One region of the Nocardiopsis sp. NPDC058789 genome, then DNA from elsewhere that is predicted to be linked to it. Evidence: riboswitches for the same ligand, from Rfam matches in the RefSeq annotation. Region 1 holds a riboswitch; each other region holds the start of a gene.
What was found. A riboswitch is a leader RNA that binds a small molecule or an ion and turns the genes downstream of it on or off. The one in region 1 is predicted to bind thiamine pyrophosphate.
Positions count from the first base shown of each region.

Region 2: another riboswitch for thiamine pyrophosphate. It lies ahead of thiD (bifunctional hydroxymethylpyrimidine kinase/phosphomethylpyrimidine kinase); the one in region 1 lies ahead of thiO (glycine oxidase ThiO).
Region 3: another riboswitch for thiamine pyrophosphate. It lies ahead of ACFW3L_RS15550 (ECF transporter S component); the one in region 1 lies ahead of thiO (glycine oxidase ThiO).
Region 4: another riboswitch for thiamine pyrophosphate. It lies ahead of thiC (phosphomethylpyrimidine synthase ThiC); the one in region 1 lies ahead of thiO (glycine oxidase ThiO).

Region 1 covers NZ_JBHYOW010000013.1:23,794-27,882, reverse strand. Annotated here, with positions in the region: gene ACFW3L_RS19710 (thiazole synthase) at 84-884, opposite strand; gene thiS (sulfur carrier protein ThiS) at 888-1,100, opposite strand; gene thiO (glycine oxidase ThiO) at 1,103-2,296, opposite strand; TPP riboswitch at 2,295-2,405, opposite strand; gene ACFW3L_RS19695 (Rv2175c family DNA-binding protein) at 2,524-2,883, shown strand; gene thiE (thiamine phosphate synthase) at 2,951-3,622, shown strand; gene ACFW3L_RS19685 (phosphotransferase family protein) at 3,676-4,089, shown strand, end outside.
Region 2 covers NZ_JBHYOW010000004.1:146,731-150,819, forward strand. Annotated here, with positions in the region: gene ACFW3L_RS06760 (acyl-CoA synthetase) at 1-1,247, shown strand, start outside; gene ACFW3L_RS06765 (DUF368 domain-containing protein) at 1,602-2,528, shown strand; TPP riboswitch at 2,617-2,717, shown strand; gene thiD (bifunctional hydroxymethylpyrimidine kinase/phosphomethylpyrimidine kinase) at 2,706-3,509, shown strand; gene ACFW3L_RS06775 (alanine/glycine:cation symporter family protein) at 3,599-4,089, opposite strand, start outside.
Region 3 covers NZ_JBHYOW010000009.1:152,118-156,206, forward strand. Annotated here, with positions in the region: gene ACFW3L_RS15545 (ABC transporter ATP-binding protein) at 1-1,366, opposite strand, end outside; gene ACFW3L_RS15550 (ECF transporter S component) at 1,370-2,008, opposite strand; TPP riboswitch at 2,091-2,198, opposite strand; gene ACFW3L_RS15555 (glycoside hydrolase family 19 protein) at 2,333-3,223, opposite strand; gene ACFW3L_RS15560 (transglycosylase domain-containing protein) at 3,448-4,089, opposite strand, start outside.
Region 4 covers NZ_JBHYOW010000015.1:86,376-90,464, reverse strand. Annotated here, with positions in the region: gene ACFW3L_RS21580 (alpha-(1->3)-arabinofuranosyltransferase) at 1-602, shown strand, start outside; gene ACFW3L_RS21575 (DUF3068 domain-containing protein) at 599-1,588, shown strand; gene ACFW3L_RS21570 (SOS response-associated peptidase) at 1,630-2,484, shown strand; TPP riboswitch at 2,611-2,726, shown strand; gene thiC (phosphomethylpyrimidine synthase ThiC) at 2,716-4,089, shown strand, end outside.

The DNA of each region.
Region 1 (4,089 bases):
GGGGGTTCGCGCGGTGTGTCGGAACGGGTGATCGTCCCAGGTCCGGAGCCCCGGACCACCGCACCGGAGTCCTCCCGGCGGACTCAGACCACGTCGGGGCTGGAGGCCCTGGCGTGGCGGCGGACCGGGATGCGTCCGGCCAGCCGCGCACCGCGACCGGCGCGCACGGCGTCGCGCATCGCCGCCGCCATCCGCACCGGCTCCCGGGCGCGTGTCACGGCCGTGGCCAACAACACCGCGTCGCACCCGAGCTCCATCGCCAGGGCGGCGTCGCTCGCCGTCCCGATGCCCGCGTCCACGATCACCGGGACCTCGGCCTGTTCGACGATCAGCTCCAGGTTGTGCGGGTTGCGGATGCCCAGGCCCGAACCGATCGGCGCGGCCAGCGGCATCACGGCGGCGCAGCCCAACTGCTCCAGGCGACGGGCCAGCACCGGGTCGTCGTTGGTGTAGGGCAGGACAGTGAAGCCGTCGTCGACCAGCGCCTCCGCGGCGTCCAGTAGTTCCACCGGGTCGGGCAGGAGGGTGTGCTCGTCGGCGACCACCTCCAGCTTCACCCAGTCGGTGCCCAGGGCCTCACGGCCGAGCCTCGCGGTGCGCACGGCGTCCACGGCGGTGAAGCACCCGGCGGTGTTGGGCAGCGGGCGGATGCGGTTGCGCTCCAGGACGTCCCACACCGACCCCTGGGTGCCCGGGGTGATCCGGCGCATGGCCACGGTGGTGAGTTCGGTTCCCGACGCCAGGAGGGCGTCCTCCAGGACCTCCAGCGAGGGCGCCCCGCCGGTGCCGGTGATGAGTCGGGACCCGAAGGAGACCCCCGAGATGACCAGCGGGTCCTCCGACACGTGTGCCGCGACGGTCACGGACTCGGACGTCTGTGTCATGGTTCAGCCTCCCTGTACGGCGGTGAGCACGTCCACGCGGTCGCCCGCGGAGAGCTCGGTGTCCGTCCAGGCGGTGCGTCGCACCACCTCGTCGTTGACCGCGACGGCGATCCCGCCGGGGACGGCGCCGTCCCCGGCGTCGGTGAGGTCGCGCACGACCCCGTCCACGGTGGTCGCCTCGCTGTCCCGGGCCTGTCCGTTGATGATCAGTTCCACTGCTACTCCCACGTCCGTCTGCTGGCTGAGAACCGGCGCGCGTACGGGGGCAGCGCGCCGGTGGTGAGTGCCTCGGCCATGACCTCCCCGGTCACCGGGGCCAGCAGGACCCCGTGCCGAAAGTGTCCGGCGGCCAGGTGCAGTCCCGGGACCCGTGTGGGCCCCAGGAGGGGTTCGTTGTCGGGGGAACCCGGCCGCAGCCCCACGCAGGTCTCGACGACCTCCAGCTCGCTCACCCCCGGGACGAGCTCGCGCGCGTCCCGCAGGACCTGCCAGAGCCCGCCGACCGTCAGGGAGGTGTCGTGGCCCAGCTCCTCCTGGGTGGCGCCGACGATCACCTCGCCGTCGGCCCGGGGCACCAGGTAGACGGGGAACCCGCGCACCAGGCCGCGCACGGTGCGCGTGACCAGCGGCGGTTCCCCGGCGGGCACCCGGGCGCGCAGCAGCTGCCCCTTGACCGGGCGCAGCGGCGGAACCACCGGTTCGGGCACCCGTACCCGGTCGCCCCAGCATCCGGCGGCGAGCACCACCTGCGCGGCGGGCAGTGCGGTCCCGTCGGCCAGGCGTACGCCCAGGCGCGCGCCGTCAGCCCCGGGGGAGGTGATCTCCTCCGCGTACCCGGGGACCTCGCGAACGCCCGCCCGCTCCCCGGCCCGCGCCAGGGCCAGGAGCAGCGCGCGCGGGTTCACGGAGTGGTCCTCGGGGGCCAGCACGCCACCGCGCACGCCCGGAGCGAGCGTGGGTTCGAGGCGTCGGCACTCGCGGCTGGTGAGCCGCTGGGTGGGGATGCCCAGGCGCTGTTGGAGCGCGTGGAGGTCGGTGAGGACCGCGAGGTCGTCGCGGTCGAAGGCGACCAGCAGCGTCCCGGTGCGGCGGTGGCCGACGTCGATCCCGCTGGCCTCCTGGAGTTCGGCGACGAAGTCGTCGTAGAGGCGCGCCGAGCGCACCCCGAGCTCCATGAGCTCCTCCTCGCCGAAGACCGCCTCGGTCGCGGGGGTGAGCATGCCCGCCGCGACGGTCGAGGAGGCGCGGGCGTCGGAGGGCGCCGTGACGGGGTCGGGCTCGACCAGGGTCACGGACAGGCCGCGCTGGGCGGCCCGCCAGGCAGTGACCCGGCCGATGACGCCGCCGCCGACCACGACCACCGCATTGGTGGGATGAATCGTCTTCTGTGGGGGAACCTCGTTGCTGCGCACGGCGCCGTGTTCCACTCCCTTCGCCGGAATGACCCGGATCAGGTTCGTGCGGTCGGAGGCGGTGAGCCTCCCTCTCAGCCGGGTCCACCCGGCTCCCGCGGGACATGTCCTCGCCCTCATCCTAGGACAACCCGTCCAGGGCGGTCGTGGCGGGGATCTCCCAGGCGGGGCGTCCGGGGGCGGGGCGATGGTCTCCGGAGCCCGGCCGGGTGTGGCAGATTGGGTGGGTGACACAAAGCGATCGTGAACTCGACGAACTCGTCGGCGAATGGCTGACCCTGCGTGAGGCGGCCGCGCCGCTGGGCGTGAGCCCCAACCGCATCAAGACGCTCATCCGCGAGAACCGCCTCATGGGCGTGGTGCGCGGTGGCGAACTCTGCATCCCCGCCGCCTTCCTGGACGGCCCGGACCTGGTCAAGGGTCTGCCGGGCACCATCGTGCTGCTGACCGACGCCGGTTTCTCCACCGAGGAGGCCCTGCGTTGGCTGTTCACCCCGGACGACACCCTGCCGGGCACGCCGATCCAGGCCATGCGGGAGAACCGGGGCACCGAGGTCCGTCGGCGGGCCCAGGGCATGGCCTTCTGAGCCGTCCACGGCCCGGGGACGCACCACCCCGGTGACGTCCCCCGGGCCGTTGGTTAGGGTGGGGCGCGTGAGGACGAGCCACGGAACCAGCCTGCGCGAGCGCCTGGACGCATCCCTTCTGTACCTGTGCACCGACGCCCGGACCGAGAGCGGTGATCTCGCGGAGTTCGCGGACGCCGCCCTGGCCGGAGGCGTGGACATCATCCAGCTCCGGGACAAGGGCTTGGAGGCCCGCCAGGAACTGGCCGCCCTGGAGGTCCTGCGGGAGGCGTGCGAGCGCCACGGGGCCCTGCTCGCCGTCAACGACCGCGCCGACATCGCCCGCGCGGTACGCGCCGACGTCCTGCACCTGGGCCAGCGCGACCTGCCGGTTCCCCTGGCCCGCGACATCATCGGCGCCGACCCGCTGGTCGGCCGCTCCAACAACGACCCCGAGGCCGCCGCCCGTTCGGCGGAGGAGCCCGGGAGCGACTACTTCTGCGTGGGCCCGACCTGGGCGACCCCGACCAAGCCGGGCCGCCCGGCGGCCGGACTCGAACTGGTGGAGCGCGCGGCCGCGCTCGGCACCGACCGGCCCTGGTTCGCGATCGGCGGCATCGACCTGGAGAACGTGGACCGGGTGCTGGACGCCGGGGCCACCCGCGTGGTCGTGGTGCGCGCCGTCACCGAGGCCGAGGATCCGCGAGCGGCGGCCAGCGCGCTCCGGGCCCGCCTGACCGCACGGCGCGGCGACGCCTGACCGTCGCGAAAACCCGGTGACCTCGACGGCCGTCCCGGGGATACTGGTCCACCATGGATGAGGTCGAGGTCGTCGTCGCCCACTCCGAGCGCGCGACACTGCGCGTCGGTGACGTGTTCCTGAAGGTGGACGCCGACCAGGCGCGTGTCGACGTCGAGGTCGAGGCGATGTCCCTCGCGCCGGTCCCGACCCCGGAGGTTCTCTGGCGCAGGCCGCCCGTGCTCGCGATCGCCGCGCTCCCGGGGACGGCCCTGGGCCGTCTGGGCGAGCCGTCGACCGCCTCGTCGGCGGCCTGGACCGCGGTGGGCGCCGCCGTCCGGAGACTGCACGAGGCTCCGCCACCTCCCTGGCCCGGCCGACGCCGCCGGGACCCCGGCGAGTGGGCGGCGGAGCTCGACCGGGAGTGCGAACTCCTCGTGACCAACGGTGTCCTGCCCGCCGACCTGGTCGCCCGTAACCGCCGGGTG
Region 2 (4,089 bases), on a different contig from region 1:
ACTACGAGGAGGCGCTCGCGGCGCACGGGCCGGACTCCGGGGACGGTGCGGTCGAACTGCCCGTGACCAGCGGCGACGACCACTACCTGCTGTACACCGGTGGCACCACCGGCTACCCCAAGGGGGTGCTGTGGCGCCAGGCCGACGTGTTCCGCGCCGCCGTGGAGCGACGCGACCCGGGTGCCCCGCGTGCCGGGTCCGCACAGGACGTGGCCGAACGCGCCGCGCGCTGTTTCCCGCTGCGCATGCTGGTGCTGGGGCCGCTCATGCACGCCGCCGGGCAGTGGAACGCCCTGAGCATGCTGCTGTGCGGCAAACGCGTGGTGTTGTCCACCGACCGCAGCTTCCGCGCGTACCGGGTGCTGGAGCTGGCGCACCGCGAGGGCGTGCACGCGGTGCAGCTGGTGGGCGACGCGATGGCGCGTCCGCTGGCCAGGCACCTGCTGACCGAACCCGACCTGTGCCCGGAGCTCACCTCGGTGCGTTCCGGAGGCACCCCGCTCACCCCCTCGGTGCGCGGGCTGTGGCGGGCCTGGCGCGAGGACGTGGCCCTGGCCGACGCCTACGGCGGTTCGGAGACGGGCGTGTGCGGGTCGGCCACCGCGCCCGACGAGCACACGAGTGTCGCGGACTCCGCGGACCGGCGCAGCTTCACGATGGGCGGCAGCATCGCCGTGCTCGACGACTCCCTGCGGCCGCTCCCGCCGGGGTCGGTCGAGGTCGGCCGGATCGCCCGGACCGGCCGGATTCCGCTCGGCTACTACAACGATCCGATCGCCACCGCGCGCACGTTCCCCACGGACGGTGACGGGCGGCGCTGGGCGCTGTCGGGCGACTACGGCACGAGGGCCGGAGACGGTTCCATCGTGCTGCTGGGCCGGGGCAGCGTGGTGATCAACACCGCCGGGGAGAAGGTCTACCCCGAGGAGGTGGAGGCCGTGCTCAAGGCGCACCCCTCGGTGGAGGACGTGATCGTGGTGCCCTCCCCGGACGAGAGGCTGGGCCAGAAGGTGACGGCCCTGGTGTCGCTGGCCTCCGGTTCGGCTCGGGACGAGGGCGCGCTGCGGGCGCACTGCCGGGTGCGCCTGGCCGGGTTCAAGGTGCCTCGGACGGTGCACTTCGTGGACAGGGTGCGACGCACGGCGGTGGGCAAGCAGGACTACCGGTGGGCGGCGTCGGTGGCCGGGGAGGACCCGGCCGCGCCCGCCGTTCCGACCTCGCGACTGTCCGGTTCGCGCCGGATCTGAGACCGGTTCCACGCCGTCGTCGTCACGATCCGTTTTCGGACCACGGACCTCGCGGACTGATACCTGACCAAAACCCGGATTCTCCGGGCGATCGGACGCCTTCACCCCGTCCGGCGCCGCTAGAATCGGCACTGCCCGGCCCGGGGCCTGACGGCTCTCCTCCCCCTCGCACGGCCCGGGCGGCACACATCCCCGCGCGGGCCGGAGCATCGAACCGGTGGAGGTCGCCTCCATGACCCGCGTGGTACAGCACCCCTTTGACCCGCCGGTCGACCGTTCGCACGGACCGGCGACCCCATCAGGACGGAGGACGGCGCCCTCTCCCGGGAACCCCCCGGGCCAGCGCCCGACAACATGGCCAAGTCAGTAGGCTCCTACATCTTCAACGCGGTGCGCGGCGGCGCCGTCGGCACCTCCGAGGCACTGCCCGGCATCAGCGGCGGCACGGTCGCGCTGATGGTCGGCCTCTACGACAAGCTGATCGGTGGCGCGGGCCACGTGGTCAGCGGCATCAAGCGCTACGTCACGGACGTTCCCCGGGGCCGCGGCAAGGAGCGCGCCCAGGAGCAGTTCCGCCAGGTGGACTGGTCGGTGCTCGTCCCCGCCCTCATCGGCATGGCCGTCGCGCTCATCCTGGCCGCCATCTTCCTCGCCCCGCTGGTGGAGGTCTACGAGCAGTACGCGTACGCGCTGTTCTTCGGCCTGGTCCTGGCCTGCCTGTGGATCCCCTACACCGGCGCGGGCAAGAAGTGGAAGGCCTGGCACTACGCGGTGGCCCTGGTCTTCGCGGTGCTCGCCTTCCTGCTCACCGGCCTGCCCGGCGCCAACCTGCCCACCCACCCGGTGATCGTCTTCTTCGCGGCCGCCGTCGCCATCTGCGCCCTGGTGCTGCCGGGCCTGTCGGGTTCCTTCATCCTGCTGATCCTGGGCCTGTACGAGCCGACCATGGCCGCCCTGCGCGCGGCTGACCTGCCCTACATCACCGTCTTCGTGCTGGGCATGATCACCGGTCTGGCCCTGTTCGTGAAGGTGCTCCAGTTCCTGCTGGAGAACCACCACCACATCACCCTCGTGGTGCTCACCGGTCTGATGGCCGGTTCGCTGCGCGCCCTGTGGCCGTGGCAGGACCACAACCGCGATCTGGTTCCGATGAGCGACGTCCCCGTGACGCTGGCCTTCGCGGTCGGCGGCTTCGTGGTGGTCGTCGGCATGATCGTCTGGGAGCGGCGCAAGCACGCCCAGCAGGAGCAGGTGGAGACCCGCCACAACGTCACCGTCTGACCGCGCGGAGGGGGGCGGTCCGCCCCGGCGGACCGTCCACTACAGTCGAAACCACCACAGACCAACACTGATGCCGGGGCCGCGAGGCCCCGGCGGCGCGGGGTGCCGGAGAGAGTCCTCCCGGCTGAGAGCACACCCGTCGAACCTGCCCTAGTTCGTACTAGCGAAGGAACGCCAATGAGCGCGTACAACGTCGTGTCCATCGCCGGAAGCGACCCCAGCGGGGGCGCCGGTGTCCAGGCCGACCTGAAGTCGTTCTCCGCCCACGGGGTCTTCGGGATGACCGTGGTGACGGCGTTGACCGCCCAGTCCACACGCGGGGTCACCGGGGTCCACGGTGTCCCCGCGTCCTTCGTCACCGACCAGATGGACACCCTGTTCACCGACGCGACCGTGCACGCGGTCAAGGTGGGGATGCTGTCCACGTCGGAGGTCACCGAGGCGGTCGCGGCCGCCGTCGACCGCTACGCGCTGCCGAACGTGGTCGTGGACCCGGTGATGGTGGCCAAGAGCGGTGACCGCCTCCTGGAGCGGTCCGCGATCGAGGCCCTGCGCACCGTCCTGCTGCCGCGCGCCGACCTGCTCACCCCCAACCTCCCCGAGGCCGCCGACCTGCTCGGCGAGACCGAGGCCACCGGCCTCAAGGAGATGCGGGGACAGGCCGAACGCCTCCTCGAACTCGGTCCGCGCCGCGTCCTGCTCAAGGGCGGGCACCTGCCCGGTGAGGAGAGTGTCGACCTGCTGGTCGACGGCGTCTCGGAGCCGGTGGAGTTCCGTGCCGGGCGGGTGGCCACCCGCAACACCCACGGCACCGGCTGCACGCTCTCCTCCTCGATCGCCGCCCTCCTCCCCCAGCGCCCGGACACGGTGGCCGCCGTTTCCGACGCCAAGGCCTACCTCACCGAGGCCCTGCGCCACGCCGACGAGATCCACGCGGGCGACGGCCAGGGACCGGTGCACCACTTCCACGCCTGGTGGTGAACGGACGACACCACGCGAAGGGGGGACCGGCCACCGTGGCCGGTCCCCCTCGTCGTCGGCCGGGGGACCCGTCCCCCGGCCGGAGCGCACTACTTGCTGACGTCGTCCATGATCACGTCCGGGTTCTTCCACTCGGGATGGCCGAAGAACTTCCGTGTCTCCGCGACCACCACCGGGGAGAGCAGGATCAGACCCACCAGGTTCGGCAGTGCCATCAGACCGTTGGCGATGTCGCTGAACAGCCAGACCGACTCGATGCTGGCGGTCGCGCCGACGTAGACGACCCCGATGAACACCAGGCGGTAGGGCAGGACCAGGTAGCGCTTGCCCTTGGCCAGGTACACCATGCAGCGTTCGCCGTAGTACGACCAGCCGAGGATCGTCGTGTACGCGAAGACCGCCACCGCGCAGGCGATGAAGACCACGCCGAAGGAGCCCAGGGCCGGGCTGAGCTGGCCCAGGCCCTGCTCCATGGATCCGGAGGTGAGCAGCACGCCCTTGCTGTCCGGGTCGTACCCGGCGCTCTCCGGGGCGTTCCACAGGCCGGAGGTGATGATCATCAGGGCGGTCAGGGTGACCA
Region 3 (4,089 bases), on a different contig from region 1:
GGGTGTCCTGGCCGAAGGTGGGCTCGTCCAGCACCAGCAGGTCCGGGGCGTGCGAGGGGCCGGAGCTGAGCGCGGTCGCCACCGAGAGGCGCCGCTTCTCGCCGCCGGAGAGCGTGTACGGGTGCACCCCGGCCAGCCGGGCCAGTCGCAACCGCTCCATCAGCTCGCCCACCCAGGCGTCGGTCTCGGCCGCGCCCATCCCCGCGCGCAGCGGCGCGAAGCGGAGTTCGTCGCGGACCGTGGCGGTGACGAACTGGTCCTCCGCGTGCTGGAACACCGTGCCCACGTGGCGGGCGAGGCGGCGTGCGGGCCAGCGCACGAGCGGGCGCCGGTCGGTTCCGGCCAGCGGACCGCGCGGCAGCACCTCGCCCCGGTGCGGACGCGAGAGCCCGGCCAGCATGGTGAGGAGCGTGGACTTGCCCGCGCCGTTGGGGCCGGTGAGTGCGGTGGCGGTTCCGGCGGACAGCATGACGTTCACGTCGTCGAGCACCGTCCGCCGGGGGGCGGCGCGCACGCCCACCTGGAAGGGGGTGCGGGCGCTGACGCCGACGGTCTCCACCAGGGGCACGCCGCCGGGAGCGGGCGTGAGCTCGGGGACGGGTTCGTTCCCGGGGATCCACACGCCCTGGTCGGCCAGCGAACGGCCGTGTTCCGCGAACACCCGCGCCGGGGCGCCGTCCGCGATCACTCCCCCGCCGGGTTCGACCACCACGACCCGGTCCACCAGGTCGACGACGTCGGCCACCCGGTGCTCGACCAGCACGAGGGTGGCCTCGGTCTCCGCGAGCAGGCGGGAGAGCAGGTCGCGCACGAGCACGGCCCCGGCCGGGTCGAGGTTGGCGGTGGGTTCGTCCAGGAGCAGCAGACGCGGCCGCATGGCCAGCGCACCGGCGATGACCAGGCGCTGCTTCTCACCTCCGGAGAGGGCGCCCGTGGAGTGCCGGAGGCCGTAGGGGAAGCCGACCTCCGTCAGGGAGCGCTCGACCCGGGGCCAGATGTCCTCGGGGTCCACCCCCAGGTTCTCCAACCCGAAGGCGACGTCGTCCCCGGCCCGGGCCATCACGAGCTGGGTCTCGGGGTCCTGGCTGACCAGTCCGACCCCGCCGCGGCCCCGGTCGGCGGGGGCGCCGTCCACCAGCAGCGAGCCCTCGTGCTCCCCGCTGATGGCGCCGTCCTCGCCGGTGAGCCCGGCCAGGGAGTGCAGCAGGGTGGACTTCCCCGCGCCCGAGGCCCCGAGCAGCAGGACCCGCTCCCCCGGTTCGACGGTCAGGTCCACTCCGCGCAGGGCGTGGGTGTCACGGCCGGAGTGCTTCCATCCCCAGCCGGAGAGTTCGACGCGAGCCCCGCGCGCGTTCGGTCGTGTCACGGGTCAGCCCCTGGCCGAGGGGAAGGGGGCCAGCGCGCCGGACCTGGCCAGCGCCGTGGTGAGCAGGCGCGCGCCCACGCCCGCGATGACGGCCGCGCTGAGGACCACGATCACGCCGTAGGTGAGCTGGTACTCAAGGGGCCAGGTGACGTTGTAGGCGATGTTGTCGCGGATGGCCGGGGAGAGCCCGGCCACGGCGGCCGCGAGCACGGCCACGCCCATGTTCCAGCGCCGGTAGGCGAAGGCGAGGAAGACCAGTTCGGGCAGCAACCCCTGGAGGGTGCCGTCGACGACGACCATGACCCCCCACTGGGTGCCCAGCACGGCCGAGACGGAGGCCGCGGCGATCGAGGTGAGCAGGGCCGCGCCGGGCTTGCGGATGATGAGCCCGCCGAGCACGCCGGAGATCAGCCACATGCCGTAGACGACGGCCTGCCCGGGCGGGAACGCCACGAACAGCGGTGTGGTGACCGACCAGACGATGTTCCACAGCCAGAAGACGACGCCGACCGCGACGCCGATCACGGCGGCCACGACGATGTCGACGGTGCGCCAGCTCCGGGCCTTGGCGAGGATCTCCTGGACGCGGCCCACGGGCTCCGCGGTGGTTCCGGTGCCGGTCCCGCGGTTCTCGGTACTCATGCTGGTTGATGTCCCTTCGTCGGGGTGACGAGGGCCCATGTGGCCAAGAGCGCCGGTCGGGCGCGCGCTGGCGCACGCACGACGGCGGTTTCCTACGACTTCCTTCGCTGGCATGACCCAGATCAGGTGTGTAAGGGTCTGCGGCCGGGTGCCGCACTCTCAGCGCTCACGCGCTCCCCTGTCGGATTGCCTCCATTATGGGGCAAACAGGATGCGCGGTGAAGACCTTCCCTCGGGACACGCAGGAGCGGGGATGCGCCCGGCGGTGCTCGCCGGTCGCACCCCCGCTCGGGTGCCGCCACGGGTGCGTCGACGCACCCGGGGTCAGCAGCTCAGGTTCGACCCCGTGGTGGTGCCGAGGATCTGGGCGAACTGCGTGAAGGTGTTGATGCGGCTCTGCACCTGTCCCGGGTTGCCGCCGTTGCACTCGATGGACCCGTTGATGGAACGGATCGACTCACCGAAGCCGTGGCCGTCAACGATGGCGGTGTGCCCCGACATCGTCCCGGCACCGCTCTGGGTGTTCCAGAACCAGAGTCCGGTCCGCCAGGCGATCGCGGCGTCCTGCTCGACGAGGTAGGGGTTGTTCAGCAGGTCGATGCCGAGGGCGTCCCCGGCGGCCTTGTAGTTGTAGTTCCAGCTCAGCTGGATCGGGCCCTTGCCGTAGTAGGCGTCCTGACCGGCCGGGCAGCCGAAGGGCTGGCTCGGGTCGCAGTAGTGCGGGTAGTTGTCCTCGTTGATCTCCTTGATGTACACCAGCCCGCCGGTCTCGTGGCTGACGTTGGCCAGGAAGGCGGCGGCCTCGCGCCGCTGCACCTCGACGCTTCCGGTGTTGGTGAAGCCCGGGTAGGAGCTCAGGGCGTCGGTGAGGCCGGAGTAGGTGTAGAAGGGGTTCCGGTTCGGGAACATCTGGTTGAACTGGGCCTCGCTGACGACGAAGTCGCTGGGACCGGGCTGTTCGCCGCCCCCGTCGTTTCCGCAGGGGCCCTGGTCGGCCCAGACGTCCGAGGTTCCGGGACGCTCGTTCTGCGTCCACCACTTGGCGGTGTAGTTGCGGCCTTCGAAGGAGACCTGGCCGCCGCCGGTGTAGACGGCGGAGGAGCTCCAGGCCGTCGCGCAGGCGGTGGCCGCCGTCGCGACGGTCGCGGGGAGGGCAACGAGCACAGCCGCGATGGCGCCGAGCACCGCGAGCTGACTCAGGAGACGTCGGATCACGTGATCACACTCCTAGGGTGCGGCGCTGCGTCCGACCGCGCGCCGCAGGGGGGTGACGTCACCTAAGCAAGAGTGGTCTAGACCTGTCAAGGTCCAGACCACGGAAGGTGAGAACCGGGTGACGGTCCGGATCGGAACGGCGGCCCGCCTCCCGGCCCGGCGGCCGGTCCGCCTCGCGACGGTCTCCCGTGGTCACCGGACCGGGGGGCTGCTTCCGAAGGCGTCTAGGTGCCCCCGTCGTCTCCCGTGCCGCCTTCGCCGGTCCCGCCTCCGCCGGTGCCGTCCGCGAGATCCTCCGCGTCCTCGGCGTCCGTGTCGCTCCCGCCCTCGTCGTCATCGTCGTCGTCACCGCCCCGCTGCTCGGGAGGCTCGGTCTTCGGGTCGCCGAAGGCGCCCGGCGACCCCGCGAACGCGTCCGAGGGCAGGTGCTTGGTGGCGCCGCGCATGCTCTCCTGCCAGATCGGGCCGGGCAGGGTGCCCCCGTAGACGATCTCGAAGTGCTGCCCGCCGATCGTCACGCCCTGGAGCGGGTTCTCCTCACCGCCGCGCACGTCGCCCACGACCACGGCCGAGGAGAGGTTCGGCGTGTACCCGGCGAACCAGGCGTAGGCGGCCCCGTCGGTGGTCCCGGTCTTGCCCGCGGCCGGACGCCCCAGGTCCAGCCCGTTGGCCGTACCCCCGTCGAAGGTCTGCTGGAGCAGGTGGTTGACGCCGTCGGCGGCGTCCTGCTTGACCGTGCGCTCGCACTCCGAGGTCGTCTTGAGCTCCTCGCCGGTGCCCTCCTCGGTCACCATGCGCACCGGGCGCGGCTCGCAGTACTCGCCCCTCGCGGCGAAGGTCGCGTAGGAGGAGGCGACGGTCAGCGG
Region 4 (4,089 bases), on a different contig from region 1:
CGGCCGAGCCCCCGCGCGGTGCGCGCGCCCTGCCCGGCACCGGTCCCGGATGGCTGCCCCGGCGCGTGGTGCTGCCGCTGGGCCTGGCCTACGGGGTGTGGATCGCGGGCTGGGCCGGTGCGGCCGCGGTCGGCGTGATCCTGCTGACCCTGTGGTGGCTGGCCCGTCGGGCCCCCAGGCGACTGCGCCACGCGAAGCCCGGGCGACCGTCCCTGGGCGGCCGGGCCCTGCCCCACCTGGCGGGTCCGTGGGTGGTCACGGTGTCGTTGGCCCTAGCCGGACTGGCCATGGCCTCGGGGACCCACCTCGTGGTGAACATGCCCTTCCACGACATCACCGAGACCCTCGGCACGGCGCTGCGCGGCTGGGTACCGCAGGTCCTGTGCCTGCCCGCGATGGCCCGTCTCGTCCTCGCACTGGGACAGCGCGGAGCCGAGCACGATCCCCCCTCGGGCACCCCGGAGGAGGGCGCCGAGGGGGCCACGGCCGACGCCGACGGCGAGCGCCGGGAGACCGCACCGTCCGAGAACGGATCCGGGCCGAGCCACGGAACCGTACGCCTGCCCGAGGCCGGTCACGACGTCGAGGAGGTGCGCGGGTGAGGATCCCGACGCGGACGGCCCAGGAGCCTGGACGGAGCCTGCCCCGGGGCACGGTCCTGGTGGCGGCCGGTGCGTTCCTGCTGACCCTGGCCCTGCTCCTGCCGCTGTACGTGCACGACCGGGTCGCCCCGCACCCGGCCGACGCCTCCCTCGGCCTGCGCATGGTCGACGACGACGCCCGTTTCCTGGACACCGCGACCTGGACCCTGGCGGAGGGGGTCGACCTCGAACGGGACACCCGGGTGGAGGCCTCCGCGCACGGCGCCGACTGGTCGGCCTGGGAGATGACGGTGAACACCACCTCCTCGGAGCGGGTGCTCGACCACTGGAGCCGTCGGGTGATCGTGGACCGGGAGACCGGCCGGGCCGTGAACTGCTGCGGTGAGCACGTCGACGGAGACCGCGCGGTGCGCCAGGCCGGGCTGGTCCTGTACTGGCCGCCGGGGGCGCCCGAAGGGGACCACTCCTTCTACGACGCCGAGGTGCGCTCGGCGCCCTCGGTCGTGTTCGAGGAGGACGACGAGGTCGCCGGGGTGGCGGTGCGCCGCTACACACAGACCGTGGACGCCACCCAGGTCCCCGACTCCGCGCGGGACGTACCGGCCGCGTTGTTCGACCCAGACGCCGAGGGCACGGTCAGCGTGAACCGGTGGCTCACGGCGGAGCGGACCTTCTGGGTCGAGCCGACCACCGGCATCCTGGTGAACCTGGAGGAGAGCAGGTCCGAGACCCTGCGCCCGCAGAACGGCTCGGGCGAGGTGGAACTGCTCGACGCCGAGCTGGCGCTGGCGGAGGGACAGGTCTCCGGGTACGCCGAGCAGGCCCGGGTGCGGTCGCTGCTGCTGCGCGGACTCGACCTCTGGGCCCCCTGGACCCTGGGCCCGGTCGGTGCGGTCGCGGTCCTGGCCGGGCTGCTCGGTGCCTGGCGTGCCCGGCCCCCCGAGCAACCGGGGGAGCGTGCGCGGGAGGACGCCGGAACCGCCTGACCGCGCGGGGGACCGTGGGCGGATCGCATAGGATCGCGGCCATGTGCGGTCGCTATGCCCAGTCCAGGAACGTGCACCAACTCCAGCTGGCCTTCTCCCTCCCCGAGGAGGCAGTGGGCGCCGCGGGGGACCCACGCGCCTGGCCCCCTCTGGAGGAGCTCGACCCGGACTACAACGTCGCGCCGGGCAGCCCGGTGTACGCCGTGCTCGGGCCCCCGCCCCAGGGCCACCCCACCGGCGAACCCGGGCCGCGCTCCCTGCACACCATGCGCTGGGGCCTCGTGCCCTCCTGGGCCAAGGACCGCAACGTCGGCTACCGGATGATCAACGCCCGTGGCGAGACCGTCGCGGACAAGCCCGCCTTCCGGGTCGCCTACCGGCGCCGCCGCTGCCTCATCCCCGCCGACGCCTACTACGAGTGGCAGCTGCTCAACAGGGACGGCACCGCCGAGGCCAGCACGTCGCCCGTCACCGACCCCCAGCACCGGAAGCGCAAGGCGAAGGCGGCCAAGAAGCCCTTCTCCGTCCACTACCCGGGGGACGAGCCGCTCGCCATGGCCGGGATCTTCGAGCGCTGGCGCGACCCCGAGGTCGACGACCAGAACGACCCCGCCGCCTGGGTGTGGACCTGCGCCGTCATCACCACCGAGGCCGCGCCCGAACTCGCTCACATCCACGAACGCATGCCCGTCGTGGTGCCGCGCGAGGACTGGGCCGTCTGGCTCGATCCCACCACGGGCGCCGACGAGCTCGCCGACCTGCTGGACCGGACCCCGGTGGACCGGTTCGCGGTGGACGAGGTCTCCACCGACGTCAACAGCGTCAGGAACAACCGCCCCGACCTGCTGGAACCGGTGGAGGACGCCGTCCCCGCCGAACCGGAGACACTTTTCTGACCCGGGCGAGGCTGGACAGGCCCGGGGACGGCCTGTGTATGGTGTGCGAGGCCACGGGGGAGTGCTTCCCCCGGCCCGGGACACCGTGATCGAGATGTCCCGGCACGTTCGACGTGCGCACATGTGAATACGCAACGCGGGAGCTCGCGCCATGGCGGGCTGAGAGGGCGACTCAAGGGTGTCGCCGACCGCAGAACCTGTTCGGGTAATTCCGACGTAGGGAGGCATGCCATGACGGCTATCGACGGTCGTGACGTTTCCACCACCGACGAGCACCGGGTGACCACGGGTCCCATCATGGGATCTCGTAAGGTCCACGAGGAGATCACCACCCCCGGGGGCACGACCCTCCGCGTCCCGCGCCGCCGGGTGGATCTCAGCAACGGCAGCCACTTCGATCTGTACGACACCTCCGGCCCGTACACCGACGACTCCGCACACATCGACGTCCACCGGGGACTCCCGCGCACCCGCGCGTCCTGGGCACCGGCCCCCGTCGACGGCGCGGTCACCCAGCTGGCCCACGCCCGGGCCGGGACCATCACCCCCGAGATGCGTTTCGTGGCCGCCCGCGAGGGGGCCGACCCCGAGTTCGTCCGCGACGAGGTCGCGATCGGCCGCGCGGTCATCCCGGTCAACCGCAACCACCCCGAGTCCGAACCCACCATCATCGGCAAGAACTTCCTCGTGAAGATCAACGCCAACATCGGCAACTCCGCCGTCACCTCCTCGGTGCCCGAGGAGGTCGAGAAGATGGTGTGGGCGACCCGCTGGGGCGCCGACACCGTGATGGACCTGTCCACCGGCAAGCGCATCCACGAGACCCGCGAACGCATCATCCGCAACGCGCCGGTGCCCATCGGCACCGTCCCGATCTACCAGGCTCTGGAGAAGGTCGACGGCGACCCCACCAAGCTGAGCTGGGAGATCTACCGCGAGACCGTCATCGAGCAGGCCGAACAGGGCGTGGACTACATGACCGTCCACGCGGGCGTCCTGCTCCGGTACGTCCCGCTGGCCGCCCGCCGGGTGACCGGCATCGTCTCGCGCGGCGGCTCCATCATGGCCGCCTGGTGCCTGGCCCACCACCGGGAGAGCTTCCTCTACACGCACTTCGAGGAGCTCTGCGAGATCCTCCGCCGCTACGACGTCACCTTCTCCCTCGGTGACGGCCTGCGCCCCGGCTCCATCGCGGACGCCAACGACGAGGCCCAGTTCGCCGAACTGCGGACCCTCGGGGAGCTCACCCACATCGCCCGCTCGCACGACGTGCAGGTGATGATCGAGGGCCCCGGCCACGTGCCGATGGACAAGATCAAGGAGAACGTGCGCCTGGAGGAGGAGCTGTGCGGCGAGGCGCCGTTCTACACGCTCGGCCCCCTGGCCACGGACGTCGCTCCGGGCTACGACCACATCACCTCCGCGATCGGCGCCGCGCAGATCGGCTGGCACGGCACCGCGATGCTCTGCTACGTGACCCCCAAGGAGCACCTGGGGCTGCCCAACCGCGACGACGTCAAGACCGGCGTCATCACCTACAAGCTCGCCGCCCACGCCGCCGACGTCGCCAAGGGCCACGCCCGCGCCCAGGAGTGGGACGACGAG